2 regions of the Cupriavidus sp. UGS-1 genome follow, and region 2 is predicted to be linked to the other one. Evidence: predicted binding sites of a transcription regulator. Region 2 holds the regulator's gene; the other holds the start of a gene.

Region 1 (15,183 bases), on a different contig from region 2:
TGTCGGAGCACGGCGTCGAGCAGTTGCTGATGGCTGCCGCCGCGGGTCAGCATCTCCAGCACGGAACCGAGCGCCTGCGAGAAATCGATGCGGCCAATGACCGTACGCGCGGCATCGTTGAGGAAGGCCTGGATCCGCCGGTCGTCCACCAGATCGAGCAGCACGCCCATCAGGTTCGCGGCATGCTGGCCGATGCGGCGCGCATTGGCCGGCTCGCTGAACCAGGTAGCCAGCCACTGGGCAGGATCGCTGCGCCGGGTCAGATCCGTCACGACCTCGGGGTTCAGGAACTTGTCGCGGACGAACTCCGCGAGATTGTCGGCAATGCGGTTCTTGCTCTTCGGGATGATCGCCGTATGCGGGATCGGCAGGCCCAGCGGGCAACGGAACAGCGCCACGACCGCGAACCAGTCCGCCAGGCCGCCGACCATCGCGGCCTCGGCACCGGCCCGGAGCAGCCGGACCCAGAACGTAGCAGGCAGGAACAGCGTCGCGACGAACACCGCCGCCGCCACGCCGACGCATGCCAGCGCCACCGATTGCATGCGCTTGAGTTCGGCTTCCCTGCCGGCGTTCCTGCCGGCGTTCCTGCCCTGCTGCATGGCGTCTCCTTGCGCCGCGCGAAGCCGGCGGCGTAAAAAAAATGGGACGTTTCGGCCGAAACGTCCCACTCTTTACCGATGCTGTCGCTGCCGGCCGCTGGCTTCACGCCGCCGGCCGGTGCAACCTTGCCTCAATCCCAGGACAGCGCGCCACCCGTCTGGTATTCGATCACGCGCGTCTCGAAGAAGTTGCGCTCCTTCTTCAGGTCGATCATCTCGCTCATCCACGGGAACGGGTTTTCCTCGTTCGGGAACAGCGCGTCGAGGCCGATCTGCTGGCAGCGGCGATTGCAGATGAAGCGCAGATAGCTCTTGAACATCGGCGCGTTCAGGCCCAGCACGCCGCGCGGCATCGTGTCCTCGGCGTAGCGGTATTCGAGGTCGACCGCCTTCCTGAACAGGCCGACGATCTCTTCCTTGAACTCGGCGGTCCACAGATGCGGGTTCTCGAGCTTGATCTGGTTGATCAGGTCGATGCCGAAATTGCAGTGCAGCGACTCGTCGCGCAGGATGTACTGGTACTGCTCGGCCGCGCCGGTCATCTTGTTCTGCCGGCCCATCGCCAGGATCTGCGTGAAACCGACATAGAAGAACAGGCCTTCCATGATGCAGGCGAACACGATCAGCGACTTCAGCAGCTTCTGGTCGTTTTCCGGCGTGCCGGTCTTGAACGACGGATCGGTCAGCGTGTCGATGAACGGGATCAGGAACTCGTCCTTGTCGCGGATCGACGGCACCTCGTGATAGGCGTTGAAGATCTCGGCCTCGTTCAGCCCCAGCGACTCGACGATGTACTGGTAGGCGTGCGTGTGGATGGCCTCTTCGAAGGCCTGGCGCAGCAGGTACTGGCGGCACTCGGGCGCGGTGATCTGCCGGTAGGTGCCCAGCACGATGTTGTTGGCGGCCAGCGAATCGGCGGTGACGAAGAAGCCCAGGTTGCGCTTGATGATGCGGCGCTCGTCCTCGGTCAGGCCGTTCGGGTCCTTCCACAGCGCGATGTCGCGCGACATGTTGATTTCCTGCGGCATCCAGTGGTTGGCGCAGCCGGCCAGGTACTTCTCCCAGGCCCACTTGTACTTGAACGGCACCAGCTGGTTGACGTCGGTGGCGCCGTTGATCACGCGCTTGTCGGCGGCGTTGACGCGGCGCGTGCTCTGCGCGGCCGCGGCGTTCGGGTTGTTGCCGAGGATGCCGGCGCCCGGCTGCGTCGCAGCGGGCGGCAGCACGCCCTGCTGGTCGGCGGTGGCGGCGCCGACGGCAGGTTGCAGGGCGGGTTGAGGCGCGGGCTGCGGGGCAGCCTGCGGATTGGCTTGAACGTCGTCGTCCCAGCTCAGCATGGTGTTGTTCTCCGTGGAAAGCGTTGGTGCGCCAATCCGACAACGCCTGCGTCAGGCGCTAAAACCGTCAGGATCGGCGTCGCGCCGGAAGCGTTTGCGGCTTATTGGCCCGGGGCGGCTTCAGGCTGCGCGGGGTCCCGCCGGTGCCCTATCACCGCCTGGTTCTCGGACCGCGCGTGTGGCTGGAATGGAACGAAACGAGCGTTCATCCGACTTCCCTCCATCACGGTGTTGATCTGGGTGCGATTGTAGCACTCGTGTCCAACGGCGAGGCGAAAGAAATACTACTGATCGTGGGGAGATCATCCTGAAACACTATTGGTAGTAGTGGCTCCGCTGATGTAGTGCCCTCCGGCCGCAGGCTCCGTCTGCCCCGGGGAATCGTCGCCCACGTCACTTGCGGTATGGCGGACCGGATGGAGTGCGTGACTTCGTCATGTTCGACGGGGTGGACGGGTCGCGCACCGCGGAGTGCTGCCGGCCCTAGGTGGCAAATCGATCGACTTGCACAAAGAGAGGCCTTCATCAGGTTTTTCAGCACGTTCGTATAGAGAATCGCCGCGCCTTTTTTATTCCTGTCAGCCGTAGCGTTCGTCCGAATCGATCCCTGCCATATTCCGTTCGCCCGACCCAGGGCAACCACAACCATTGGAGCCAATCATGTCGAAAGCAGAGCTCGATCAAGTCGTAAAGGCATCGGCAGCGCTCATTGACGAGCAGGACGTCAAGCTCGCCGCCCTCGAAGTCGAAGCACAAATCGAGGGCCGCGCCTGGAACATGAATCAACCGCTGAACATGATCGCGTACGAAGACCAAGTCTAAATGCTTCGAATGTGCCCGCGAACTGGCGGGCACACTCACTTTGAGCTGGAGGTCGCCTTGATATTTCAAACCAGCATGAACACGCAGATCCAGACCATTCTGACATTGACTGCGACGACGAATCCTGAAGGCTCAAGACAATGCGCTTCGCTCACCGGCTTGGCGGCTCGGTATCGGGATTTTCTGCACACATTGAAACAGCGGCCCATTTCAGGGTCGGCGTTGAAACCGATGTTCGTAATGGATGCCGCCACACAAGTTCAACTGTCACGGCTTTTCTGCAACGACTCCCTGCTGGACGACAAGGCCCAGGGATCCGTCATCACGGACGACGACGACCGCGACATCGAGCGGAAAAAAGACATCGTGATCGATGCCATCCATCAGCTCGGGCTGCAATCCCCGCAACATGCGGCGTTGTTCGACATCATCGTTACGGACATCCTGCTTCGACCGTCGGCCGTTGCAAAGGGTGGCTCGACGTCTCAGGCGATCGGGTTGATATGGTTGAATCCAAGGCCGGATTATGGGCCGGACGATGTCGTGGAAATCCTCGTACACGAGCTCACACATCATGCGATGTTTCTGGATGAGCTGCGTCACGCACACTATAACTATTCCCTTCTTTTCGACTCGGACACGTGGACGACCTCGGCCATCCTGAGAACCCCACGTCCCCTGGACAAGGTGCTCCACAGCATCGTCGTTGCGGCCGAAGTGCTTCTGTTCCGCGAGCGGTGCTCCGGACATCCCGCGGCGCCACGCGTCCATCCCCCCAGCCATCTGATGCTGGAACAGCTTCGCGAGTCGATCCAGTCGACGAAGAAGACCCTGTCGCTCCATCCGGAAGCATTCCGGCCCCGTGCGACCGCGCTTCTGCGGCAGGCAGCATCCGTACTGGATGAACTGAGCCCGGCGGCGAGTGACGCGCACTGAGCGGCTGCGCGACCGCATCGACGCACCGCTGCGCTAGACGGCATCATGAACCCTCGGCACAGAACCGTGACCTGCCCCACGCCTGCGGCGCCCGCCTGCAACACCTGGCGCATCATCCTGCTGCACCGGAGCGCCTGGCTTGCCGTTGGGCTGATCGTTCTGCACCAGGCGATCATCGCCAGCTCAACCTACTTCCTCAACAGGGTCATTACCCCATTCCAGGCCGGCGGGGAATACGGACCATGGCTCTACCTCTATCTCGCGAGCATGACCATACCCTACTTGCCTGGCTGCCTGTCCCTGTACGTGATGCAGCGGTGGATCAATCAAGCCCACGGGGCGGTCGTTCAGTTTTTCATCGAATGTCTGCGCGACAGGACCGAAGTGTTCCGCAATGCTGCGCTCAAGGAACGGATCGGTGCCGCACTGTCGAGCAATGCGTTGCCGGTGTTGCGGGACCACATTACGTTTGTCCATGATCTGATCAGCTTCACGCTCAATAGTGTCCTGAGCATGCTGGTCATCGGGCTGCTGCTGCCTTCGGCACTGATGATCGGCTATATCTCCAGCCTGATGCTGTGTACCGCCATCGTGCTCGCCACCCGGCACCTCGTATCCCGGGCTTCCGCCCGCTACGAGGGAGACTACATCCGGTACGCATCGGTGCTGGCCCGCGCATGGGAAAACCTGACGCTGGGCAATCGCCACAACGAGCGCCTGTGGCAACAGCAGCGCCGCGACGCGGCGACCGATTTTTATGGCTGCGCCGACCGCCTGCAAGCCACCAGACAGATTGGCAACATTGTTCTGGCCGCAGCTTCGTTGCTGCCGACCGTCTATCTGATCCTGTACGTCACGCAATGGGGGCATGCGGATGCCAGCGTGGTCGCAGCGATCATCGTCAGCCTCACCCGCGTCTTTCTGGTACTCAATTCGCTCAGTGCCCTTGTCTACAAGGCGCTGGATTTCTCGTCGGTCCATTCGCGGCTGCAGGTCTTGCTCGATGCCGCGCGGTCAATCCCGCGAGAGGGCGAGAACGGGCTCAATCTTGGCGGCGTGGTCCAGATCAACGGTCAGGCGGTAGCCGGCATCGAGGAGGCCACCCGGATCATCGGTGCCGCGCATAACGGGCGCCTGACCATCACGGGCGCCAACGGCAGCGGCAAATCCACCATTCTGCTGGCCTTGAAAGACCGATTCAAGGAGCGCAGCTTTCTGCTTCCGACCCAGCATCATCAACTGATCTGGAAAGCGGACCTCTCAGCGCTGTCCAGTGGCGAGCGGACGAAGGCCTCGATTGCAGAACTGCTTCAGCTAGATGACGTCAACCTGATTTTGCTCGATGAATGGGATGCCAACCTCGATGGTCCGAATCGTGAAGCCCTGGATGAACTGCTGGACCAGTGCTGCCTCGATCGGACCATCGTCGAGGTCAGGCACTAGGAGACTAATGTGAAACACATTGATCTGGCTCACCGCCTGCTCCATGACGAAGCATTCATGGCCAGCTGTCACGGCGGAACGTTCCTGCGTATGCAGGCATCCGGCCCGGAGCTGCGGCAGCTGTTTTCCTGGGACGACCTCAATGACAGCCTGTCGTGTAACCGGTTGACCAACGATCGGCTTCGCCTGTCGACGGAAAGGGATCACGACATCGTCAACAGGCGAGCATTTCGCCCAGTCAGGGATCGATTCGGCAGAAGGACCGATCAACTGGTGATCAGCGAACTGCACCGGTTGATGGAGGAAGGGGTAACCGCCGTACTCGAGGCGGTCAACGAACTCGCACCGCCAGTGGAGAAGTTTACGGAGCAAATGGGCGGCACCTTAGGGGTCCGATCGAGTGCGAACGCCTACATGTCGTTTGGGAGCACGTCCGGATTTGGACGACACAATGATGACCACGACGTCATTGTCATACAGATCGATGGCCGGAAAAAATGGACCTTCTTTCAATCGCCCAATGGTTATCGGCACGCGCTCGTTACCGAAACGTCCGATCAGGAGGCATTGAAGGCCGGTGAGACGATCACCGTTTCGCGCGGCGATATCCTGTTCATTCCCAAAGGAACCTGGCACGACGTCATTTCGATCGGAGAGCCGAGCCTGCATCTGACCGTCAGCCTGGTCTACCCCACCGTTTCCGATTTCATCGCGTGGGGCATGCAGCAGGATCGCTTTGGAATCCCATTTACCGATATTCGGCCGGACGGCGGATCATTCCAGGCGCTGGTTAACGACAGCCTGCAATTCATGACCACGCTGATCAGCAACGAAAATCTGAACAGGTTCTTGCGTTTCCATCGTTCCGGCCACGCGAACGCAAGGCTCAAGGCAGATTTCCCGGTTCTTAATCAGCCCACCGGCGAGGCGATGTACCGGCGAATACCGATCGACGCGATACCGCTCGAGCGAAGGGCCGGTACCGTCAAGATTTACGCGCTAGGTCGAACGCATCTGCTGACGGACGACGAATATACGGTGCTATGTCGGCTGCCACATTTCGGCGGAATGCGTGGAGATGATCTGGCATCCGTTCAGGCGGATTGGAATGCCGTGTCGCAACGGCTCCGAAGCCTGATGAACAAGGGACTTGTCGGCAAGGACATCGAGTGCCGACCCGACCGCGTTGTTGCGCGTGACGTCGCTTCGTAAAACAAAAAACCCGTAGGCCCTTGTCCGGCCTACGGGTTTTTCTTAAAGACCGGCCAGGCCGGCTTCTGCTGCCACTCTTACTGGCAGGCTTCGCACTCGTCGAACCCCGGATCGCCCGGGCGCATCGTGCAGACCGCGCCTTCGGCTTCGGGCATCGCCGGGGCCGAGGCGGCCACCTGGTCGATCGACGAGGCCGAGGCACCGCCGGCGGCGGCGCCCGAGGACACCGCGTTCAGCGAGCCGCGCGACACGGTCGACTTCTCGACGTGCGTGGCGGCGATCGTGCGCAGGTAGTAGGTCGTCTTCAGGCCGCGGATCCACGCCAGCTTGTAGGTATCGTCCAGCTTCTTGCCCGAGGCGCCGGCCATGTAGATGTTCAGCGACTGGGCCTGGTCGATCCACTTCTGGCGGCGGCTGGCCGCCTCCACCAGCCAGGTCGGCTCGACCTCGAACGCGGTCGCGTACAGGTCGCGCAGGTCCTGCGGAATGCGGTCGATGCGGGCGAGCGAGCCGTCGAAGTACTTCAGGTCGGCGACCATCACCTCGTCCCACAGGCCGCGTGCCTTCAGGTCGCGCACCAGGTAGTCGTTGACCACGGTGAACTCGCCCGACAGGTTCGACTTGACGTACAGGTTCTGGAAGGTCGGCTCGATGCAGGCCGACACGCCGATGATGTTCGAGATCGTCGCGGTCGGCGCGATCGCGATGCAGTTCGAGTTGCGCATGCCGTGCTGCTTGATGCGGGCACGCAGCTTGTCCCAATCCATCGTCGACGACTGGTCGACCTCGAGGTAGCCGCCGCGCTCCTCGGCCAGCAGCTTCAGCGAATCCTGCGGCAGGATGCCGCGATCCCACAGCGAACCCTGATAGGTGCTGTAGCGGCCGCGCTCCTCGGCCAGCTCGGTCGAGGCCTGGTAGGCGTAGTAGCAGACCGCCTCCATCGAGGTGTCGGCGAACTGCACCGCGGCTTCGCTGGCGTACGGCACGCGCAGCACGTGCAGGCAGTCCTGGAAGCCCATGATGCCCATGCCGACCGGACGGTGGCGCAGGTTCGAATTGCGTGCCTTGTCGACCGCGTAGTAGTTGATGTCGATCACGTTGTCGAGCATGCGCATCGCGGTGCGGATGGTCTTCTCGAGCTTGGCGTGGTCGAGTGCGTGGCTGCCGTCGGCCTGCTGCTTCAGGTGCGCGACCAGGTTGACCGAACCCAGGTTGCAGACCGCGATTTCGCTGTCGTTGGTGTTCAGCGTGATCTCGGTGCACAGGTTCGAGCTGTGGACCACGCCGACATGCTGCTGCGGGCTGCGGATGTTGCACGGATCCTTGAAGGTGATCCACGGATGGCCGGTCTCGAACAGCATGCCCAGCATCTTGCGCCACAGCTGCATCGCCGGGATCTTCTTGAACAGCTTCAGCTCGCCGCGCGCGACCTTCTCCTCGTAGCCGAGGTAGGCCTTCTCGAATTCCTTGCCGACCTTGTCGTGCAGGTCCGGGCAGGTCGACGGCGAGAACAGCGTCCACTCGCCGTTCTCCATCACGCGCTTCATGAACAGGTCCGGAATCCAGTTCGCGGTATTCATGTCGTGCGTGCGGCGGCGGTCGTCGCCGGTGTTCTTGCGCAGCTCGAGGAATTCCTCGATGTCCAGGTGCCAGGTCTCCAGGTAGGCGCAGACCGCGCCCTTGCGCTTGCCGCCCTGGTTGACCGCCACGGCGGTGTCGTTGACCACCTTCAGGAACGGCACCACGCCTTGCGACTTGCCGTTGGTGCCCTTGATGTGCGAGCCCAGCGCGCGCACGTTGGTCCAGTCGTTGCCCAGGCCGCCGGCGAACTTCGACAGCAGCGCGTTCTCCTTCAGGCCCTCGTAGATGCCTTCCAGATCGTCGGAGATCGTGGTCAGGTAGCACGAGGACAGCTGCGAGCGGCGGGTGCCCGAGTTGAACAGCGTCGGCGTCGACGACATGAAGTCGAACGACGACAGCAGGTTGTAGAACTCGATCGCACGGCCTTCACGGTCGGTCTCGTTCAGCGCCAGGCCCATCGCGACGCGCATGAAGAAGGCCTGCGGCATCTCGATGCGGGTCTCGTCGACGTGCAGGAAGTAGCGGTCGTACAGCGTCTGCAGGCCCAGGTAGTTGAACTGGAAGTCGCGCGAGGCGTCCAGCGCCGCGCCCAGGCGCGCCAGGTCGAAGGTCGCCAGCTTCTCGTCGAGCAGTTCGGCCTCGATGCCGCGGGCGATGAACTTGGGGAAGTACTCCGCGTAGCGGCTGCCCATCTCGGCCTGCGTCACTTCCTCGCCGAGGATTTCCTTGCGGATCGTGTGCAGCAGGATGCGGGCGGTGACCTGGCTGTAGGCCGGGTCCTTTTCGATCAGCGTGCGCGCGGCGAGGATGGCCGAGTCGTAGACCTGGCTCATCGGCACGCCGTCGTACAGGTTCTTGACCGTTTCCTTCAGGATCGGCTCGGCATCGACGCCTTCGCCCAGGCCGGCGCAGGCGGTGTCGATCAGCGCGTGCAGTGCGACCAGATCCAGCGGACGCGTCACGCCGCCGTCGGTGACGTTGAAGTTGGCCACGGACTGCGCCACGCGGGCGACGGCCTGGGCGTTGGCCTGGCCGCGCTCCTGGTTGCGCTTCTCGCGGTAGAGCACGTAGGCGCGCGCCACTTCATGTTCGCCCGAGCGCATCAGCGCCAGTTCGACGTGATCCTGCACGTCCTCGATGTGGAAGGTGCCGCCGTTCGGGCGGCTGCGCAGCAGCGCGCGCACCACGTTCTGGGTCAGCTGCTCGACCAGCTCGCGCACGCGCGCGGAAGCGGCGCCCTGCCCGCCGTTGACGGCGAGGAAGGCCTTGGTCATCGCCACCGAGATCTTGCTCGGCTCGAAAGCGACCACCGCGCCGTTGCGGCGGATGATCTTGTAATCCTGGTAGTTGCCAGCGGCGTTCTCAGCGGCGGGGCTCGGCTGCGCCACGGCGGCGATACCGGCCTTGCCGGCGATGTCTTGTTGGGCCGTCTGCATGTAGCACTCCTGTTTTTGTGACCAGTGTTATCAACGACAAAGAGCCCCTGGAAAATGCGCAAAAAGAGACATCCCCTGCGCGGCGATGCCGTGCCGGATTACTGCCTTGCTGCATTCCCGTGGAGGGCTCTTGTGACGTGCCGACCGTGTGGCGCGCCGGTGCCGCGTGCTGCGGGCCGGCTGGAAACGCCCGCCGCGCGTGGCGCGAAGGCAACCTGCCGAGCCCGTGGCGGACGCTGCACGCCTAGGTCGGCTCCCCGAAAGCACCACTAGATATAGTGGTCATGACGAAAAGCTGGACTAAGTATAGTGAAATGAATCGCGTTGACCAGTCTTGACAAGCGCGTCCGCGGGCCGGTCCGGCGTCACGCCGGCACCCCGGCTCCCCGCCAGACCAAGCGGCTCAAGGGTTGCGGCCGTTTTGTCGGCTGGCGCACCGACGAAAGAATTTTTTTTGATTAGCGCCACGCTTCCGATAGCCCCGCGCCGGCGCGGGGTTTTCGGCTAGGCCGCGGCGCCGCCGCAACGGTACGGCAGCATCGCCGGCGCGAGTCCCGCGGCCTGCGCAAAGCGCGGCCAGTCAAAGCACGGACCGGGGTCGGTCTTGCGGCCGGGGGCGATATCGCTGTGGCCGGCCACGGCCGCGATCGGATAGGCCCGCACCAGCAGCCGCGACAGCGCGGCCGCGGTGTCGTACTGGGCCGGCTCGAACGGCAGCGTGTCGCAGCCTTCGAGCTCGATGCCGATCGAGAAGTCGTTGCAGCGCTCGCGCCCGAAGAAGGCCGACTGGCCGGCATGCCAGGCGCGCTCGGCGCACGAGACGAACTGCAGCAGCTCGCCGCTGCGCCGCACCAGGAAATGCGCCGACACACGGACCTCGTGGATGGTGGCGAAGAACGGATGGCGCGCCGGATCGAGCCGGTTCAGGAACAGCGCCTCGATATCGTCGCTGCCGAATTCGCCGGGCGGCAGGCTGATGTTGTGGATCACCAGCAGATCGACCGGCATGCCGGGCGGGCGCGGATCGAAGTTCGGCGACGGCACCCGGCGCGCGCCCTCGACCCAGCCCGCGCCGTCCAGCCGCAGCAGGGGCGGAAGCGGCGCGGTCATGGGGAACCGCCGGGGTCGCCGCCGCGGTCGCCAGATCGCTGCTGAGCTTCAGGGAGATGGCCGGCACGGCAGTAGTGCAGGCCCTGATAGGCGATCGCCTCGCTGCGCGGCAGATGCACGCCGCAGTGGGCGCACGGCACGATCGGCTCCTGCGCCCGGCGATTCGCGTCAGCGGCGGCATCGGCCGGCGGGGGTTCGGCGCGGCGCGCGCGCACGCGGCTGCCGAGCCACCAGAATATGGCCAGCAGGACCGCCAGCAACAGGAACAGACGTGCCATCGACGATGCCTTGCTTCAGAGGCGATGCAGAATCACTTCGATCACGAAGCGGCTGCCGACGTAGGCCAGCAGCAGGATGCAGAACGAGGCGATGACCCAGCGCAGCGCCACGCGGCCACGCCAGCCGTAGAACCGCCGGCCCGCCAGGATGCCGGCGAACATCACCCACGAGACCAGCGCGAACACGGTCTTGTGGTCGAAGCGGAAGACCCGCCCGAACAGCTCCTCGGAGAACAGCAGCCCCGAGGCGATCGTCATCGTCAGCAGCACGAAGCCGGCCGCGATCAAGCGGAACAGCAGCTTCTCGAGCGTCAGCAGCGGCGGCAGCAGGTCGAGCCAGCGGCCCAGCCAGCCGGCCTGCTGCGGCGCGCCGGCGGCCATCGCGCCGCCCGGCACGTGTACGCCGTGGCCGCGGTTGAAACCATGCAGCCGGCGCTCGACCAGCAGCATCAGGAAGGCGTGGAAGGCCGCCAGCGTGAACAGCCCGTAGGCGACGTTGGCGATGATGAAATGCAGCTTGAACAGCGGCCGCGCGGCATAGCCGAGGATCTGCGCGCCGGGGAAGGCGAGCGGCATCAGGCTGGCCAGCATCGCCACCGGGATCACGACCAGGCCCAGTCCCGCCAGCGAGAAGAAGAAGCTCTCGATCCAGTAGATGCCGACGCCCAGCCACAGCATCGCCGACAGCGCGAAGGCAAAGCCGAACACCATGCGGTCGGCCGGAAAGATGGTCTCGTGCAGCAGCATGCCGTGGCTGGCCAGCACCGCCACCATCAGCAGATGCCACCAGGCGGGCTGCCCCTCGGCGCTGCCGCCCGGCGCGGGGCCCGGCACCAGCACCATCGAGCCCGGCTGGCCGCCGAGGCCCGGACCGCCAGCCGTGCTAGTGGCCAGCCCGGCGTGGCGCGTCGCCCAGCCGTGATAGGCCAGCGCGCAATAGAGGAGTGCCGTCAGGGCATACAGTACAATCGCCATTCGCGCAGTTTACCCTAGCGCCTGTTACGGTGACCGACGGCGGTGACTGACCCGCGGTGACCGGCGGCAATGACCCGCGGCGGCAAGGCCGGATGGCGGCGCCGCGATGGACGCCCGGCGAATTCGCCCGATCGGCCCCCGTCCGCCACGCCACGGCCCGCACCGCATGGTCGATCAGCGATCGGCCACCGGCCGACAAGCGCGGCGGCGCGCCGCAACCCTACAAAGCCCACCTCCGGATTTCTGCCATGCTGGACAATCTCACTCAACGCCTGGCGCGGGTCGTCAAGACCATGCGCGGCGAGGCACGCCTGACCGAAGCCAACACCGCCGAGATGTTGCGGGAGGTTCGCCTGGCCATGCTGGAGGCCGACGTCGCGCTGCCGGTGGTGCGCGAGTTCGTGGCCCGCGTCAAGGAAAAGGCGCTGGGCGAGGAAGTGGTCGGCAGCCTCACGCCCGGCCAGGCGCTGGTCGGCGTGGTGCAGCGCGAACTGACCGCGGTGATCGGCGGCGAGGAAGCCGTCGCGGCCGACGGCGCGGCCGGCAAGGCGGCCGAGCTGAACCTGGCGGTGCAGCCGCCGGCGATCATCCTGATGGCCGGCCTGCAGGGCGCGGGCAAGACCACCACGGTCGGCAAGCTGGCCAAATGGCTGAAGGAAAACAAGAAGAAGAAGGTGCTGACGGTCTCGTGCGACGTCTACCGCCCCGCCGCGATCGCGCAGCTCAAGACCGTGTCGGACCAGGTCGGTGCCGACTTCTTCCCGTCGCAGCCGGATCAGAAGCCGGTCGACATCGCCCGCGCCGCGCTCGACTGGGCCCGCAAGCACTATCACGACGTGCTGATCGTCGACACGGCCGGCCGGCTCGGCATCGACGAGGCGATGATGCAGGAGATCGCCGCGCTGCACGCCGCGCTCAAGCCCGCCGAGACGCTGTTCGTGGTCGACGCGATGCTGGGCCAGGACGCGGTCAACACGGCCAAGGCGTTCAACGACACGCTGCCGCTGACGGGCGTGGTGCTGACCAAGCTCGACGGCGATGCGCGCGGCGGCGCCGCGCTGTCGGTGCGGCACGTGACCGGCCGCCCCATCAAGTTCGTTGGCGTTGGCGAAAAGCTCGACGGCCTCGAACCGTTCTACCCGGATCGCATGGCCCAGCGCATTCTCGGCATGGGCGACATCCTCGCGCTGGTCGAGGAGGCGCAGCGCGGCGTCGACATGGAAGCGGCCGAGAAGCTCGCCAAGAAGATCAAGAAGACCGGCGGCTTCGACCTCGAGGACTTCAAGGCGCAGATCGGCCAGATGAAGAAGATGGGCGGCCTTGGCAGCCTGGTCGACAAGCTGCCGGCGCAGTTCGCCCAGCAGGCCCAGGGCGCCAATATGGATCAGGCCGAGAAGCAGGTGCGCCGCATGGAAGGCATCATCAACAGCATGACGCCGGCCGAGCGCGCCAAGCCCGAGCTGATCAAGGCCAGCCGCAAGCGCCGCATCGCCGCGGGCGCCGGCGTGCCGGTGCAGGAAGTGAACCGCCTGCTGAACCAGTTCGACCAGATGCAGAGCATGATGAAGAAGCTCAAGGGCGGCGGCATGGCCAAGATGATGCGCTCGATGGGCGCGATGAAGGGCGGCATGAAGGGCCTGTTCAACCGCTGATCCGCCCCATCGAACTGCCGCCCGCAAAGAACACCAGACAGGACCGAACATCATGATGACTGCCGAACAGGCCCGCGAACTGTGGGCGAACTCCGAGGAAATCGTCAGCGCGCAGCAGGTGCAGCAGTCGCTGGACCGCATGGCGCGCGAGATCACCGACAAGATGGGAGACCGCTTCCCACTGGTGCTGTCGGTGATGGGCGGCGCCGTGGTCTTCACCGGCATGCTGCTGCCCAAGCTCGAATTCCCGCTCGAGTTCGACTACATCCACCTGTCCCGCTACAACAACAAGACGGTCGGCGGCGAGATGCAATGGCGCGTCGCGCCGCGCGAGTCGGTCAAGGACCGGACCGTGCTGGTGCTCGACGACATCCTCGACGAGGGCGAGACCATGGCGGCGATCCGCCAGCGCATCATGGACATGGGCGCGCGCGATTTCTACGCGGCAGTGCTGTGCGAGAAGACGCTGGCCAAGTCCAAGCCGATGCATCCGGACTTCTGCGGCTTCACGGTGCCGGACCGCTATGTGTTCGGCTGCGGCATGGATGCCAAGGGCTACTGGCGTAACCTCGGCACCATCCGCGCGCTAAAGGACTGAGGCGCCCGCCTTTCTTCCCCGCCCCTTCCCCGCCCCTTCCCCGTCCCGGCCGGACGCGCCTGCTTTCAGTGTCCGGCCGCCAGGATCGGCCACAGCGAGCCGAGCAGCAGCAGCGCCATCGTCACGTTGAACACGCGCAGCACGCGCGGCCGCGCCAGCCAGCGGCGCAGCGACGCGCCGAACACTGCCCACACCGCCACGCTCGGCAGATTGATGATCGCCGACAGGCTGGCCAGCAGCAGCACGTTGAGCCAGACATTCGGGTGCAGCACATAGGCGCTGCACGCGCCCACCGCCATCACCCACGCCTTCGGATTGACCCACTGGAACGCGGCCGCCTGCAGGAAGCCCATCGGCCTGGCCACCTGCCGGTCCTGCACGCCACCGGCGGTGGCCAGCTTCCAGGCCAGGTAGACCAGATAGACGGTGGCGGCCACGCGCAGCAGCGGCCAGGTCCACGGCAGCGCGGTGAACAGCGAACCGAGGCCGAGGCCGATCAGCGCGATCATCACCGCGAAGCCGCTGCTGATGCCGAGCAGATGGGGAATGGTGCGCGCGAAACCGAAATTGACGCCCGAGGCCAGCACCATCGTGTTGTTCGGTCCGGGCGTGATGGACGACACCAGCACGAAGCCGCCGAACGCGGCAAACACGGCAGAGCCCGCCGCCAGTTCCGACAGTGCCATGGCAACTCCTTGAATACAGGGGAAGCGGCAGTCTAGCGCGGCGGTCCTATACAGTACCGGTACAGATTCACCGGTAAAGTCCGGCACAGTGCTGCTGCCGGTTCAGCACAGATGTGGCAGGGCGGAGCGCGACCACGGGCTCCGTGCCTCCGGGCGGCAGCGGGTCAGCCTTCGCCGCGATACGGCGCTTCGCGCAGCCACTTGGTGGCGATCCACTTCTCGCCCTGCTCGACCGGCAGCCCCGCGTGCAGCGTCCGTTCGTCGAGCGAGCCGTCCTCGCCGAGATAGGCGAAGAACACCGCATTGCCCTGCACCGGATTGACGCGCAAACCCAGCTTCGGGAACGCGGTCGCGCCGCCGGCCGGCACATCGTTCAGGTAGATCACCAGCGTCGCCATCCGCTGTCCGCCAACGCGCAGCTGGCGTGCCTCGCCGGGGCGCTGCGGGTTGAAGAAGTCGTAGTGCGGCTGGTACTCGGCGCCGGGCTTGTAGTTCAGGATCTGCAGCCCTTCGCC
Region 2 (15,183 bases):
CCAGCGCTTCGGCGATGCCCGGCGCGACCGAGGCCAGCGTGGCCTGCTGGACGTTGGACAGGCCGCGGAACGCGTTCATGATCCCCCAGACGGTGCCGAACAGGCCGATGTACGGGCTGACCGAGCCGACCGAGGCCAGGAACGGCAGGTGGGACTCGAGCACGTCCATCTCGCGCTGGTAGGCCGCGCGCATCGCGCGGCGGGCCGCGTCGAGCAGCGCGCCGGCGTCGTTGCTGCGCTCGCGCGCCTTCAGGTATTCGCCCATGCCCGACTCGAAGATCCGCTCGAGCGCGCCGGTGCTGTGCCGGTTGTTGGCCGCGCTGTGATACAGCGCCTGCAGGTCGCCGCCCGCCCAGAAATCGCGCTCGAAGCCTTCGGTCTGGGTGCGCGCGGCGCGCAGCGCCATGTGCTTGCGGAAAATATAGGTCCAGGAGAACAAGGACATGACGACCAGCAAGGCCATCACGGCCTGCGCCAGGAAGCTGGCGTGCATCACCAGCGTAAGGATCGACATGTCTTGCGTGACGGTCACGGGATTCATCGAGCGGTCTTGATGGTTGCGAGGACTGGTGCGGGAATCGGGGCCGGGCGGAAGCTGTTGCGGTCCACGCATCCCACCCGGATCGTGCCCGCGGCCAGCATCAGCGGCCCGCGCCACGCTTCCTGGGCGAATTGGACCGAGGCGGGCCCGACCCGTTCAATACGGGTGCGGATCTCCAGCAGATCGTCCAGCCGGGCGGGCGCATTGTATTCCACCGCCGTGCTGCGCACGACAAAGACCACGCCGGATTCGTCGGCGAGGGCCTGCTGCTCGATACCCAGCGAGCGCAGCCATTCGGTGCGCGCGCGTTCGAAAAACTTGAGGTAGTTGGCGTAGAACACCACCCCGCCGGCGTCGGTGTCTTCCCAGTAGACGCGCAGGGGCCATACGAAATTCGTCATGGCCGCGATTGTAACGGACGCGGGCGCGGCTCCGGTGTCACACGGCGTCCGACAACGCAACGCCGGGACCGTCCTACAGACGAACGGCCGCTGCCTGCCCGCCGGCGCCTTGACCCAGGCGGTCCGGCCGGCTTGCGGCGAGCCGGGGCCTCGCGTAAACTCCGGCCAACCATTCCACCTTGCGCGACTGGCGAAGTCAGTGGGTACTACCACGAGGAAGCGCAAGATCTCTGGCGCCACGCCACCGGAAGCGGTCCGATGCCAGGGCGCGATGCCCGGCCCCGGTCCCTTGCGATAGCCGCCGCGCCTGCCGCTCGCCTGGGCCAGCGAATGGGAAGCAGGGTGCGCCCTGCGCCGCCAGCTCCGGGCCCCGCGCCCAGGCCGGCGACGCGGTTCGCATGCGTCTTCCCCGCGCGCCCTACCGTCGTTCCGTTCCCGTATCCTTCGGTCATCCGCCGTCATTGCACGGTTTTCACCGATCCTTCTACAGACGAGTTTTCGCCATGTTCGAACGCAGCCGCTACACGATCGACCAGATCGATCCCGAACTCTGGTCCGCCATCCAGCAGGAAAATCAGCGCCAGGAAGACCATATCGAGCTGATCGCTTCCGAAAACTACACTTCGCCGGCCGTGATGGCCGCGCAGGGCTCGCAGCTGACCAACAAGTACGCCGAGGGCTATCCCGGCAAGCGTTACTACGGCGGCTGCGAATATGTCGACGTCGTCGAGCAGCTGGCGATCGACCGCGTCAAGCAGCTGTTCGGCGCCGAGGCCGCCAACGTGCAGCCGAACTCCGGCTCGCAGGCCAACCAGGGTGTGTTCTTCGCCGTTCTGAAGCCGGGCGACACCATCATGGGCATGAGCCTGGCCGAAGGCGGCCACCTGACCCACGGCATGGCGCTGAACATGAGCGGCAAGTGGTTCAACGTGGTCAGCTACGGCCTGAACGCCGACGAGGACATCGACTACGGCGCGCTGGAAAAGCTGGCCCAGGAAAAGAAGCCGAAGCTGATCATCGCCGGCGCGTCGGCCTTCTCGCTGCGCATCGACTTCGAGCGCATCGCCGCGGTGGCCAAGTCGGTCGGCGCCTATTTCATGGTCGACATGGCGCACTACGCGGGCCTGATCGCCGCGGGCGTCTACCCGAACCCGGTGCCGCACGCGGACTTCGTCACCACCACCACGCACAAGAGCCTGCGCGGCCCGCGCGGCGGCGTGATCCTGATGAAGGCCGAGCATGAGAAGGCCATCAACTCGGCGATCTTCCCCGGCATCCAGGGCGGCCCGCTGATGCATGTGATCGCCGGCAAGGCGGTCGCGTTCAAGGAAGCGCTGTCGCCGGAGTTCAAGGCCTATCAGCAGCAGGTCGTCAAGAACGCCCAGGCGCTGGCCGACACGCTGATCGCGCGCGGCCTGCGCATCGTCTCGGGACGCACCGAGAGCCACGTGATGCTGGTCGACCTGCGCGCCAAGCAGATCACCGGCAAGGAAGCCGAGAAGATCCTCGGCGACGCGCACATCACGGTCAACAAGAACGCGATCCCCAACGATCCGGAAAAGCCGTTCGTGACCTCGGGCATCCGCCTGGGCTCGCCGGCGATGACCACGCGCGGCTTCAAGGAAGAGGAAGCGCGCCAGGTCGCCAATCTGATCGCCGACGTGCTGGACAACCCGCACGACGCCGCCAACATCGCGCGCGTGCGCGAGCAGGTCGCGGCGCTGACCAAGCGCTTCCCGGTCTACGGCTGATCGGCCGTCGCCGCGCGCCGCCGCCTTGCCGGGCGGCGCGCGGCCGCTCAACCTCCGCCTCCAGGTGGTCCGATGAAATGTCCCTTCTGCGGTCACTCCAATACCCAGGTACTCGACACCCGCATGTCCGAGGAAGGCGATACCGTGCGCCGGCGCCGCCGTTGCGAGGCCTGCGACCGGCGCTTCACCACCTATGAGCGGATCGAGCTGTTCTTCCCGGCCATCGTCAAGAAGAACGGCAGCCGCGTCGATTACGCACGCAGCAAGCTGAAGGACTCGATGCGGCTGGCCCTGCGCAAGCGGCCGGTATCGGCCGAGGCCATCGACGAGGCGATCGCGCGCATCGAGGAAAAGCTGCTGGCGCTGGGACAGAAGGAAATTCCCAGCAGCCAGGTCGGCGAACTGGTGATGCGCGAGCTGCGCAAGCTCGACAAGATCGCCTATATCCGATTCGCTTCGGTCTATCGCAGCTTCGAGGACGTGTCCGAGTTCTCCGACGTGCTGGCCGAAGTCAGCACGCCCAACGGCAAGCGCTGAGGCGCTGCATGACGGGCAGCGGCGCCTTGCTGGTTGCCGTTGCGGCCTGCGCTGTTGCAAACCTTGTCGAATCCTCCACGATTCGACACCGGATCCCCGCCCGCTGACGATTAATCTGGTCCCCGCTTGTCACGCACAGGACCAGAGCGATGGTTGCGATCCCTTCGGCGGCTTCCCCTTCCGTTCTCTACCGTTCCAACCGCGGGCGCGTGCCCCACCGCGGCTACCTGCTGCTCGAATCGCTGGTCGCGCTGGCCGTGCTCGGCATCGGCCTGCTGCCGCTGGCCCGGCTCGGCCCGACCGCGCTGCAATGGTGGCGTGATCCCTTGCTGATCGGCCAAGCCCTGCGGCTCGCCGCCGAGGGCGCGGAACTGGCCGGGCTGGCGGGGCCGGATGCCGTGCCCGATCCCGCCAGGCTGCCCGCCGTCGCGCATGCCGACGGCCTGCCGCGGCCACGCTGGTGCGCGTCGGTGCCGACCGACGCGGCGCAGTCGCACTGTCCGGCCGGCCAGCGCGTCGTGGTGGTCGGCCCCCTGCCTTCGTCGCCCAGCCCGCGCGGCGAAACCGGTGTCGCCCATCCCCGGACCGCGTTGCGCGCGATCGCGCTGCGGTTGCGGCCATGATCGCGATCGTGCCTGGCCCGCGCCGGGCCGCATCGGCCTCGACCCAAGTCACGGCGATGCCACGGCCCGCGCGTATGCCCGCCGGATCGTCGCTGGTCGACGCGATGGTCGGCCTGCTGCTCGGCACGCTGGCGACCAGCGCTGCGGCGATGGCGTTCCTGACCGTGCGTTCCGCCTACGCAATCGCCGCCGAGCAGCGCGAGCTCGAACAGCGCGGCGCCGCCCTGCTCGACGCGATTGCCGCGCTGCTGCGCCATGCGGGCTGGCACCCGGACCCGACCACTGCCCTGCCTGCGCCGCTGAGCGGCCGCGACGACTGCGGCCAACCGAGGCTCGGCGGCACGCTCGCTTGCGACAAACCCGGCGTCGCCGGCAGCGATGCGTTGCTGATCCGCTTCGGCGGCAATCATCCGGCCGGCGATCCGGCGCTGCCGGACCGCTATCTGACCGACTGCAGCGGATATCCCGTCCCCATCGCGGCCGTCCCTGCGGAAACCAGGCCGGCATCGTCGCCGCGAACGGCCGACTATCTGACCGCTAATCTGCTTTACGTCGCCGACGCCCCCGACGGCGAGCCGCAGTTGCTGTGCCGCTACCCGGGGCGCGGCGATGGAGGCAGCGGTGGCGGCAGCGCTGGCAGGACCTGGAGCACTGGGGCGCTGGCCCGCGGCGTCGAGACCCTGCAGCTGCGCTATGGCATCGACCGCGATAGCGATGGCCGCGTCGACGCCTTCCTGCGCGCGAGCGAGCTTGCGGCGGCCGGACCCGGTGCGTGGTGCAGCGTGTTGGCCGTGCAGATCGCGCTGGTGCTGCGCACCGGGGTCGGCACCACCGCCGCGCTGCCGCCGCCGCTACCGCTGCCACTGTTGCCGGCGCGCATGGCCGGCGAGCAGGGCGACGATATCGTGTTCCGGCCGCGCTCGCGCCCCAACGCTTCGCGGCGGGTCTTTGCCACCACGGTATGGCTTCGCAATGCGCCGTTCCGCGCGGGGCCGCCATGTTGAAAGCCAACGACGAGGCGATGTCTCGGCAAGCGCAACGCGGCGCCATCACGCTGATTTCCGTGGTGGTGATGTCGACGCTGACGATGGCCCTGGCGGGCGCGCTGTTCGTGCTGCTGCTGGCAGGACATCAGGCGATCGGCCAGCGGCTCGAACGCGAGATTGCGTTCCGCGCCGCCGAGCTTGCGCTGATCGACGGCGAGCGCAATCTGCGCGACATCACGAAGGTAATGGCGGACGCCGCCGCCAGCGCGGCATCGGCCCAGCCTGACCATCGCTTCGCAACATGGCCTGCGCCCGGTCGTTGCGGCACGCAGGCACAGCGCGGCCTGTGCAGCGCCGCCGTGGGCCAGCCGCCACCGTGGCGAGCCTGGATGGGAGTGGGCCTGCCTGCCGACGACATCGGCATCCCGATCGGAACGGAGAGCGGCGCGACGCTGCCCGTCATCCCTGCGGAGATGGCCGGCGCGACCACGGTGCCGCGCTATCTGATCGAACGCCTGCCGCAGAAAGACACCGGCGCATCGGACACCGGCGCATCGGCGCCCGCCGGCGTGCCCGCGCGGCGCTACCGGATCACCGCACTCGGCCAGGGCCGCGATCCGGCCGCCCGCGTGGTGCTGCAAACCGAATGGATCGATCCGTCTCCACGCGACGGAGCCGCAGGTCAGCCGGGACGCGCCGGAATCCGACGCCTCGGCTGGCGCGAACTCGTGCCGCCATATCCGCCATGACGGTACCCCGCCCCGCCGCCTTCACGCTGATCGAGCTGCTCGTCGCGGTCACCATCGCCGCCATCGTCGCCGGCATCGCAGCCGCCAGCTGGCATCGGCACCTGCAGCGCAGCTGGCGCGCGCAGGCGCGCACGGCGCTGATCGCGGCGATGCTCGAGCTGCAGCGCCACGCGATGACGCGCGGCAGCTTCGCCGACGACAGCGGGCACCGTCCCGCCGGAAGCTGGCCACAGTGGGTACCGGCACCGCCGGCACGCCCGCAATACCGTCTGGCGGCGTTGGCCTGCATCGATGCCAGCCCGCGCGATGCCGACCTCGACCGTTGCATCGAACTGCATGCCGTGCCGCAATGGCCCGACCCCGACTGCGGCACGCTGATCCTGCGCAGCACCGGTGAGTGGCTGATGAATCCGCCTGGCACGGGGCGCCCGGTACCATGGCCCGAAGGGTGCTGAGCGCGCGCCGCGGCGATTGCTGGTGGGCCTGCCAGGACAATACGGGGACCACGCTGATCGAATCGCTGGCCGCGCTGGCGATGACGGCACTGCTGGCCGCCGCCGGCTACCCGTCGTATCGCGATGCGCTGGAGCGCCAGCAGGTCCGGGTGGCCGCCGACCTGCTGGCGGCCTCGATCGAGACGGCGCGCGCGTTCGCGCTGGCCAGGCGCGGCACCGTCCTGCTGGCGCCGCGTGCAGGCATCGCCGACTTCTCGCGCGGCTGGCGTATCGTGGCGGCGGAAGCAAACGACGCCGATGAGACCGGCGAGGCCCCGACGCTGTCGGTGGTGACCCTCGGCGCCGCCTGCCTGCGCGTCGCGCTGCGCGCCACCGACGGCAGCCCCGCGCTGCGGCTGGCGCCTGTGGGATACTCTCGGTCGGAACGTGGCGGCTTCTACGCGGCCACCTTTACCCTGCGCTGCGGCGATGCGCAGCGTCAGGTCAGGCTCGGCGCGCTGGGCCGCTTGCGCATCTGTACGCCCGGGCAGGACGCCGACTGCGACAGCCGGACCGACGCCGGGCCCTGAGCCACGCCGGCCCGGAAGCGCGGCCCGGCATGCCGGATCCGACCACGCCAGCCAAGTGCGCCAGACCAATACGCCCGACCGATACGCCCAACCGATACGCCCGACCGATACGCCACCCATCACGCCAGTCAGGCCCGTCAAGACAACCGGCAGGAAACCGCCCACTCATGTTCTCCGAAACCGATCACGCCGCCATGCAGCAGGCCCTCGCGCTCGCCGCGCGCGGCATGTTCATCACCACGCCGAATCCGCGCGTGGGCTGTGTGCTGACCAAAGGCGGCAAGGTGATCGGCGAAGGCTATACGCAGCCCGCGGGACAGGACCATGCGGAGATCCAGGCGCTGAAGAACGCCGCGGCGCGCGGCTTCGACCCCGCCGGCGCGACCGCCTACGTCACGCTGGAGCCGTGCAGCCATTTCGGCCGCACGCCGCCGTGCGCCGATGCGCTGGTGCGCGCCGGCGTCAAGCGCGTGGTCGCGGCGATGGAAGATCCGAATCCCACGGTGTCGGGACGCGGCCTGCAGCGGCTGCGCGATGCCGGCATCGACGTGCGCTGCGGCCTGCTGGAGAAGGAGGCGCGCGATCTGAACATCGGCTTCGTCTCGCGGATGACCCGCGGCCTGCCGTGGGTCCGCGTCAAGGTCGCGGCCTCGCTCGATGGCGGCACCGCGCTGCACGACGGCACCAGCCAGTGGATCACCGGCCAGGCCGCGCGCGACGACGGCCATGCCTGGCGTGCCCGCGCCTGCGCGATCCTGACCGGCATCGGCACCGTGCGCGACGACGACCCGCAGCTGACCGTGCGTGCCATCGACACGCCCCGCCAGCCGCAGCGCGTGCTGATCGACTCGCGCCTCGAGGTGCCGCTGGACGCCCGCATGCTGACGCCGGACACCGGCGAGTTCGCCAAGCCCGTGCTGGTGTTCTGCGCGATCGATGACCACGCGCGCCGCACGGCGCTGGAGGCGCGCGGCGCCGAAGTGGTGGTACTGCCCAACGCGCACGGCAAGGTCGAGCTGCGCCGCATGCTCGAGGAACTGGGCCGGCGCGGCATCAACGAGCTGCATGTCGAAGCCGGCTTCAAGCTGAACGGGTCGCTGATCCGCGAGGGCTGCGCCGACGAACTGCTGGTCTATCTGGCGCCCCGGCTGCTCGGCGACGCCCAGGGCATGTTCAACCTGCCGCCACTGGCCCGGCTGCAGGATGCCCCGGCCTTCCGCTGGCACGACGTGCGGCAGATCGGCGACGACCTGCGGCTGATCGCGCGCCGCCATCCGGCGGGCTGAGCGGCACGTCTTTCTTCGGGCTGCTAGCATGCCGCTTTCGCTTTCCCCCTTTTCGCTTTCCCCCTTTCGCTATCCCTTCTATTCCTGCTGACCAGACCATGTTTACTGGCATTGTGGCGGCCGTCGGCCGCATCGACTCCGTGACGCCGCTGGGCGACCAGAACTCCGACGACGCCGGCGTCCGCCTGCGGATCGACGCCGGCGGGCTCGACCTGTCCGACGTGCAGATCGGCGACAGCATCGCCATCCAGGGCGCCTGCATGACCGTGGTGGCGCTGCAGCCCGGCCGCTTCGACGTCGACGTCTCGCGCGAGTCGCTGGACAAGACCACCGGCCTCGCGCAGCCGGGCCGCGTCAATCTGGAAAAGGCGCTGCGACTGGCCGACCGGCTCGGCGGCCACCTGGTGTCCGGCCATGTCGACGGGCTCGGCGAGGTCACCCATTTCGCGCCGGTCGGCGAATCGCACGAGCTGCGCGTCCGGGCGCCGCGCGAGCTGGCGCGCTATCTGGCCTACAAGGGCTCGGTGGTGGTCAACGGCGTCTCGCTGACGGTCAACGGCGTGGTCGACCAGCCCGACGGCTGCGAATTCTCGATCAACCTGATCCCCCATACGATCGAGGTGACCACGCTGCAGGACCTGCGTCCCGGCGCCAGCGTCAATCTGGAGATCGACCTGATCGCCCGCTATGTGGAGCGGATGCTGAGCGCCGACGGCAAGGCGGGCCAACCCCTCTGAGGGCCACGCGGGCCGGCCCGGCTCCCGTGCTCGGGCGCGCCGCCGGGCCCCTTTCCCCCGGCTCACATCGCGTACAATGCCGGGTTAAACCGCGCGCCGCCCCGGCGCGCCGCAGTCGCCTCACGGGTACCGCCCGGGGCCGCCCCGCCAGACTTTCCTTTGCCTACCTCATGACGATCGCCCCAACCGAAGACATCATTGCCGAGATCCGTGCCGGCCGCATGGTCATCCTGGTCGACGAGGAAGACCGCGAGAACGAGGGGGATCTGGTGCTGGCGGCCGATTTCGTCACGCCCGAGGCCATCAATTTCATGGCCAAGTACGGCCGCGGCCTGATCTGCCTGACGCTGACGCCCGAGCGCTGCCGCCAGCTGGAACTGCATCCGATGGTCAGCCGCAACGGCACCCCGCACGGCACGGCCTTCACGGTGTCGATCGAGGCGGCCGAAGGCGTGACCACCGGCATTTCCGCGGCCGACCGCGCCCGTACCGTGCAGGCCGCCGTCGCGCGCGACGCCAGGCCCAGCGATCTGGTCCAGCCCGGCCACATCTTCCCGCTGACCGCCCAGCCCGGCGGCGTGCTGATGCGCGCCGGCCATACCGAGGCGGGCTGCGACCTGGCCGCGCTGGCCGGCGTGACCCCGGCCGCGGTGATCTGCGAAATCATGAAGGACGACGGCACCATGGCGCGGCTGCCGGACCTGATCGAATTTGCCGAGCTGCACGGCCTGAAGATCGGCACCATCGCCGACCTGATCCACTACCGCAGCCGCACCGAATGCATCGTCGACCGCGTCGGCGAACGCACGATGCAGACGCCGTATGGCACCTTCCGCAGCATCGCGTACCGCGACAAGCCCAGTGGCCACGCCCATCTGGCGCTGATCAAGGGGGAGCCGCAGCGCGACCGCGAAACGCTGGTGCGCGTGCACGAGCCGCTGTCGGTGCTGGACCTGCTCGAAGTCTCCCGCACCACCCACTCGTGGACCGTGCCGGCGTCGCTCGAAGCGATCGGCGCGGCCGACAGCGGCGTGATGGTGCTGCTGAACTGCGGCGACAGCGCCGAGCGGCTGTTCGCGCAATTCAGCGCGCTGGACGAGCCGCAGACGCGCGCGCCGCGCAAGCCGGACCTGCGCACCTACGGCATCGGCGCGCAGATCCTGCGCGACGTGGGCGTCGGCAAGATGCGCGTGCTGGCCTCGCCGCGCAAGATGCCGAGCATGACCGGCTACGATCTCGAAGTGACCGGCTACCAGCCGATGAACGGCGACGACGACTGAGCGTCCCCCCAAACACCGGCGGCCGGCCCATCCCGGGCGCGGCCGCCCACCGAACCCTGGAGAACGATATGGATCACGGTTTCTACCCGAGCAACCTCGACGGCGAAGGCCTGCGCATCGGCATCGTGCAGGCGCGTTTCAACGAACCGGTCTGCGACGAACTGCGCGAAGCCTGCCTGGCCGAGCTGGAAACGCTGGGCATCGAAGGCGAAGACACGCTGGTGGTGACGGTGCCCGGCGCACTGGAAGTCCCGCTGGCGCTGCAGAAGATGGCCGAGAGCGGCCAGTTCGATGCGCTGATCGCGCTGGGCGCCGTGGTGCGCGGCGAAACCTACCACTTCGAGCTCGTTTCGAACGAGTCGGGCGCTGGCATCACGCGCGTCGGCCTGGACTTCAACCTGCCGATCGCCAACGGCATCCTGACCGTCGATACCGACGCCCAGGCCCACGCCCGCACCCGCGAGAAGGGCCGCGACTGCGCCCGTGCGGCGGTCGAAATGGCGAACCTGGTGGCGGCGCTCGATTCGCTGCGTGGCCAGGACGACGAGGACGAGGACGACGATGAGTGATGCAGCACAGGGCGGCAAGCCTGCCGCCAAGTCCGGCCGCTCCGACGCCAAGGCGCCGCCCAAGAGCGCGCGCCGCCGCTCGCGCGAACTGGCGCTGCAGGGCCTGTACCAGTGGCTGCTGAACCGCAACGACATCGGCGCGATCCAGGCCCACCTGCACGATGCCCAGGGCTTCAACAAGGCCGATCGCGAGCATTTCGACGCGCTGCTCAACGGCGCCGTGCGCGAGGAAGAACGGCTGACCGCGGCCTTCTCGCCGTTCCTGGACCGCACGGTGGACGAGCTGTCGCCGGTGGAGCGCGCCGCGCTGCTGATCGGCAGCTACGAGCTGGTGCACTGCATCGACATCCCGTACAAGGTCGTCATCAACGAGGCCGTCGAGCTGACCAAGACCTTTGGCGGCGTCGAAGGCTACAAGTACGTCAACGGCGTGCTCGACAAGGTTGCCGCCCAGGTGCGCGCGACCGAGGTCGCCGCCCGACGCTGACCGGCGCCCTGCCCCGCGGCATGCGCCGGACCGACACCCGCCCAGGCGGGTGTTTTCATTTCCGGCGATGATTGCGACTGGGCCCGCGCCTCGCCTGCCCTCTTTCAAGCACCGCTTTTTCCGCCGACTCCACCGACTCCACCGATTCAACCCATTCCACCGATTCCAACGTTTCCCGCCATGGACCCACAGCGCCTCGCCACCGCCTCCCGCCTCGCCAACATCCGCGCCTTCCACGTGATGGAGCTGGCCAAGCAGGCCGCCGAGCTCGAACGAGCCGGCCGCCACATCATCCACATGGGCATCGGCGAGCCGGACTTCACCGCGGCCGAGCCCGTGGTGCGGGCGGCGGAAGCGGCAATGCGTCGCGGCGTGACGCAATACACCGGCGCGCTCGGCATCCATGCGCTGCGCGAGGCGATCGCCGGCTACTACAAGACCGCCTACGGGCTCGATATCCCGGCCCGCCGGGTCATCGTCACCGCCGGCGCCTCCGGTGCGCTGCTGCTGGCCTGCGCGGTGCTGGTCGAGATCGGCGCCGAGGTGCTGATGCCGGACCCGAGCTATCCCTGCAACCGTCACTTCGTCGCGGCATTCGACGGCGTCGCCAGGATGATTCCCAGCGGCCCGGAGGCGCGCTTCCAGCTGACCGCCGATCAGGTGCGCGAACACTGGGGCGAATCGACCCGCGGCGTGCTGCTGGCCTCGCCGTCGAACCCGACCGGCACCTCGATCCTGCCCGACGAGCTGGCGCGCATCCTCGCCGAGGTGCGGCAGCGCCGCGGCTTCGCGATCGTCGACGAGATCTACCAGGGACTGTCGTATGACGGCCGGCCTGTGTCGGCGCTGTCGCTGGACGACAATGCCGTCACGGTCAACAGCTTCTCCAAGTACTTCAACATGACGGGCTGGCGGCTGGGCTGGCTGGTGGTGCCGGACGCGCTGGTGGCGGACTTCGAGAAGGTCGCGCAGAACCTGTTCATCTGTGCGTCGGCGGTGGCGCAGCACGCGGCGCTGGCGTGCTTCACGCCCGAGGCGCTGGCGATCTACGACGAGCGCAAGGCGGAATTCCAGCGCCGCCGCGACGCCATCGTGCCCGCGCTCGAAGCGCTGGGCTTCGGCGTGCCGGTCAGGCCCGATGGCGCGTTCTATGTCTACGCCGATTGCCGCGGCGTCCAGCATGCGGCCGCCGGCGATTCGGACCGGCTGACGCAGGCGATGCTGCACGAAGCGGGTGTGGTGCTGGTGCCCGGACTGGACTTCGGTCCGCATACCGCGCGCGAGTACATCCGCATCTCGTACGCCACGTCGATGGCGCATATCGAGGAAGCGATGCGGCGGCTCGGCAAGCTGTTCGGGAAATAGAGATAGCGCAATCGCGGCGGCCATCGCCGCGGCCCGCCAAAACGAAAGCGGCGCAGCCAATCAGGCTGCGCCGCTTTTCTTTGGGCCCTGCGCGGACAAACCCGCGCCGCAATCCGGCTATCAGGCCTTGCGGGGCGTCTGCGCCGCCTCCAGCTCGATGCCGTCCTGCGGCTCGGGCGTGTGCTCGGCCTGCGTCTTGGTCGACGACGGACCCGGCAGCGACTCGGTCGCGTCCGGCGTCGCCGCCTTGCCGCGGATGCCCAGCACCTGGCGCAGCTTCGCGCGCTCGGCCAGCACCTTGGCGCCATAGCCGCCATCGGTCGCCGTGGTGGCGCCGACGTAGTACTTCAGGCCGCCTTCGATCGAACCGGCGCGGGCGATGCAGTCCTTCAGCACCAGCGCGCCGATCTTGATGTTGGCGTAAGGATTGAGCGCGGCCGCCACGCCGCCGACGTGCTCGTACTTGTCCTGGTGGACCTTGGTCATGACCTGCATCAGGCCCTGCGCGCCCACGCCGCTCTCCGCGTACGGATTGAAGCTGGACTCGATCGCGATCACGCCCAGGATCAGCAGCGGATCGATGCCGACCTCGCGGCCGGTCAGATAGGCGGCCTTGACCAGTTGCGCGGTCGCCTGCGCGGCCACGCGGTACTTGCGCGCGATGTACTCGGCCACCGCGGCCTGTTCGCGTGCGTTGGCCAGCGTGCTGCTGTAGCGCGCGTCCAGCGCCACGCGCTGGGCCGGGATACGGGCCGCCAGATGGGCGACCGACGGCACCTTCGACTGGCCGGCATTGGCCCACTCGCTAACGCCCGAGACGCTCGGCAGGCCGGCCGTGGCGACCGGCGAGGCGGCGCCGCCGCCTGCCGGCACCTTGACGGCCGGCAGCAGCTTGGCCGCCGCCACGTCCGCCGTGCTGGCATGGACCGGCGCCGACGCGGTCGCCGCCTCCAGCAGGATGGCGGGCGCTTCGTCGCCGGCCAGCATGCCGGCCAGCGCGGTGCGCCATTCCTGGCTGACCGACAGCGAAATGCCGGCCACCACCGCGATCAGACCCGCGCCGTTCAGCGCGTACTTCAACGTTGCACGACCGCCGCGCAGTGCGCGGCCGGCCACCGGATGCGCGAGACGAACCTGCAGGGCACGCCGCACACCGGGAACCGGTTGCCTGAAGCGGACCTGCAACGCCCGCCCAACACCGGGAAGATGAAGGGTTTTCCAACCACTCATGCTTACCTCCATGCGCCGCCGTCTCCCGGTCCTGCAGGGCATTCGCCCACGCATCACCGTGCTCTGGCAACGTAGTCAAGTAAGGACACCGCACCGCCTTGCAGGGACGACCGGCATCTGTTGTTGGTGGGCGCTCCCCAAGCGCCCAGCGATTAGCAGAGGAGGCTCTTGGGGTAGCCTGCCCTGCTGCGAAGACTCAAGACGCGCCGGTCGTTGCCGGCGGTGATCGGAGGGACCTCACATGTAGCGGTCCGCTCTGGTTGATCCAACGTGGTGATCTGCGTTACACCCCTTGACAGGATCGAAAAGTTCGTTGTTGCAACGCAGCACACCTTTGAGCAGACGCGATTGTAAAAACCGTTTTATATCGAGTCAAGAATTAAGGAATCGAAAACAATTCCTTTTCGTTATATCAAAACCCCGCTATTGTGGGGTGAAAGAATCACTCGGCTGGCCGCAATCGTAGTGCTGGCCTAGGATGCCCCGCGCTGCTCGTCCGCCTGTCTTTCAAAAAAACTTACAATTTGCCGGTACGCTGTGCCGCAAAAATTTTCTTCCGAAGCGGTCCAATATGGACCGTAGTTCACTCAGATCGACACTCCGATGAGCGCGGCGCCATTGCCGCGCCCCTCGCCAAACCACAAATTCCTGATGCAATACAAAGACTTGCGCGATTTCATCGGTCAGCTTGAACAACAGGGCGAGTTACGGCGCATCGCGGCGCCGGTGTCGCCCGACCTCGAAATGACCGAGATCTGCGATCGGCTGCTGCGTGCCGAAGGTCCCGCCGTGCTGTTCGAACGCCCCACGCAGAAGACGGCGGCGGGCAACGGCACGGCAGCTGGTGAGGCGATTTTCGACATGCCGGTGCTGGCCAATCTGTTCGGCACACCACGCAGGGTCGCATTGGGCATGGGCGCGGAATCGCTGGCCGATCTGCGCGACATCGGGCGCGTGCTGTCGGCCCTGAAGGAACCCGAACCGCCGCGCGGCCTGCGCGAGGCCGGCAAGCTGTTCACGCTGGTCAAGTCGGTCTGGGACATGGCGCCGAAGAAGGTGTCGAGCCCGGCCTGCCAGGAGATCGTCTGGGAAGGCAACGACGTCGACCTGGCGCGCCTGCCGATCCAGAAGTGCTGGCCCGGCGACGCCGCACCGCTGATCACCTGGGGCCTGGTGGTGACCAAGGGCCCGCACAAGAAGCGGCAGAACCTGGGCATCTACCGCCAGCAGGTGATCGGCCGCAACCAGGTCATCATGCGCTGGCTCGCGCACCGCGGCGGCGCGCTCGACTTTCGCGAGCACGCGCTGGCCAATCCCGGCAAGCCGTTTCCGATCGCGGTCGCGCTGGGCGCCGATCCGGCCACGATGCTCGGCGCGGTGACGCCGGTGCCCGACACGCTGTCCGAATACCAGTTCGCCGGCCTGCTGCGCGGCAGCCGTACCGCGCTGGCCGGCTGCCTGACCCCGACGCTGTCCGAACTGAGCGTGCCCGCCTCGGCCGAGATCGTGCTCGAAGGCCATATCCAGCCCGACCCCACGCATCCGTCCGGCTATCAGCACGCGCTGGAGGGCCCGTTCGGCGACCATACCGGCTACTACAACGAGCAGGACTGGTTC

What was found. The regulator NrdR, encoded in region 2, represses ribonucleotide reductase genes. The targets are predictions, from matches to a motif close to CACNANATNTNGTG.
Region 1: LRR16_RS21610 (ribonucleoside-diphosphate reductase subunit alpha) is a predicted target of NrdR. The motif match lies at 9,637-9,650, and genes of this name have one in related genera.

What each region holds. Positions count from the first base shown of each region.
Region 1 covers NZ_JAJQJF010000021.1:61,778-76,960, reverse strand. The annotation lists gene LRR16_RS21640 (DUF445 domain-containing protein) at 1-602, opposite strand, end outside; gene LRR16_RS21635 (ribonucleotide-diphosphate reductase subunit beta) at 734-1,939, opposite strand; gene LRR16_RS21630 (hypothetical protein) at 2,600-2,761, shown strand; gene LRR16_RS21625 (HEXXH motif-containing putative peptide modification protein) at 2,837-3,697, shown strand; gene LRR16_RS21620 (hypothetical protein) at 3,743-5,140, shown strand; gene LRR16_RS21615 (JmjC domain-containing protein) at 5,150-6,352, shown strand; gene LRR16_RS21610 (ribonucleoside-diphosphate reductase subunit alpha) at 6,430-9,369, opposite strand; gene ampD (1,6-anhydro-N-acetylmuramyl-L-alanine amidase AmpD) at 9,874-10,479, opposite strand; gene LRR16_RS21600 (PP0621 family protein) at 10,476-10,757, opposite strand; gene LRR16_RS21595 (inner membrane protein YpjD) at 10,773-11,732, opposite strand; gene ffh (signal recognition particle protein) at 11,981-13,384, shown strand; gene LRR16_RS21585 (hypoxanthine-guanine phosphoribosyltransferase) at 13,437-13,982, shown strand; gene LRR16_RS21580 (LysE family translocator) at 14,048-14,668, opposite strand; gene LRR16_RS21575 (2OG-Fe(II) oxygenase) at 14,833-15,183, opposite strand, start outside.
Region 2 covers NZ_JAJQJF010000002.1:274,604-289,786, forward strand. The annotation lists gene tolQ (protein TolQ) at 1-541, opposite strand, end outside; gene ybgC (tol-pal system-associated acyl-CoA thioesterase) at 538-942, opposite strand; gene glyA (serine hydroxymethyltransferase) at 1,446-2,693, shown strand; gene nrdR (transcriptional regulator NrdR) at 2,766-3,230, shown strand; gene LRR16_RS03850 (type II secretion system protein) at 3,380-3,853, shown strand; gene LRR16_RS03855 (PilW family protein) at 3,928-4,857, shown strand; gene LRR16_RS03860 (pilus assembly protein) at 4,851-5,588, shown strand; gene LRR16_RS03865 (type IV pilin protein) at 5,585-6,043, shown strand; gene LRR16_RS03870 (GspH/FimT family pseudopilin) at 6,025-6,612, shown strand; gene ribD (bifunctional diaminohydroxyphosphoribosylaminopyrimidine deaminase/5-amino-6-(5-phosphoribosylamino)uracil reductase RibD) at 6,780-7,898, shown strand; gene LRR16_RS03880 (riboflavin synthase) at 7,997-8,635, shown strand; gene ribBA (bifunctional 3,4-dihydroxy-2-butanone-4-phosphate synthase/GTP cyclohydrolase II) at 8,806-9,915, shown strand; gene ribH (6,7-dimethyl-8-ribityllumazine synthase) at 9,984-10,484, shown strand; gene nusB (transcription antitermination factor NusB) at 10,477-10,971, shown strand; gene LRR16_RS03900 (pyridoxal phosphate-dependent aminotransferase) at 11,152-12,336, shown strand; gene LRR16_RS03905 (lytic transglycosylase domain-containing protein) at 12,457-13,566, opposite strand; gene ubiD (4-hydroxy-3-polyprenylbenzoate decarboxylase) at 14,218-15,183, shown strand, end outside.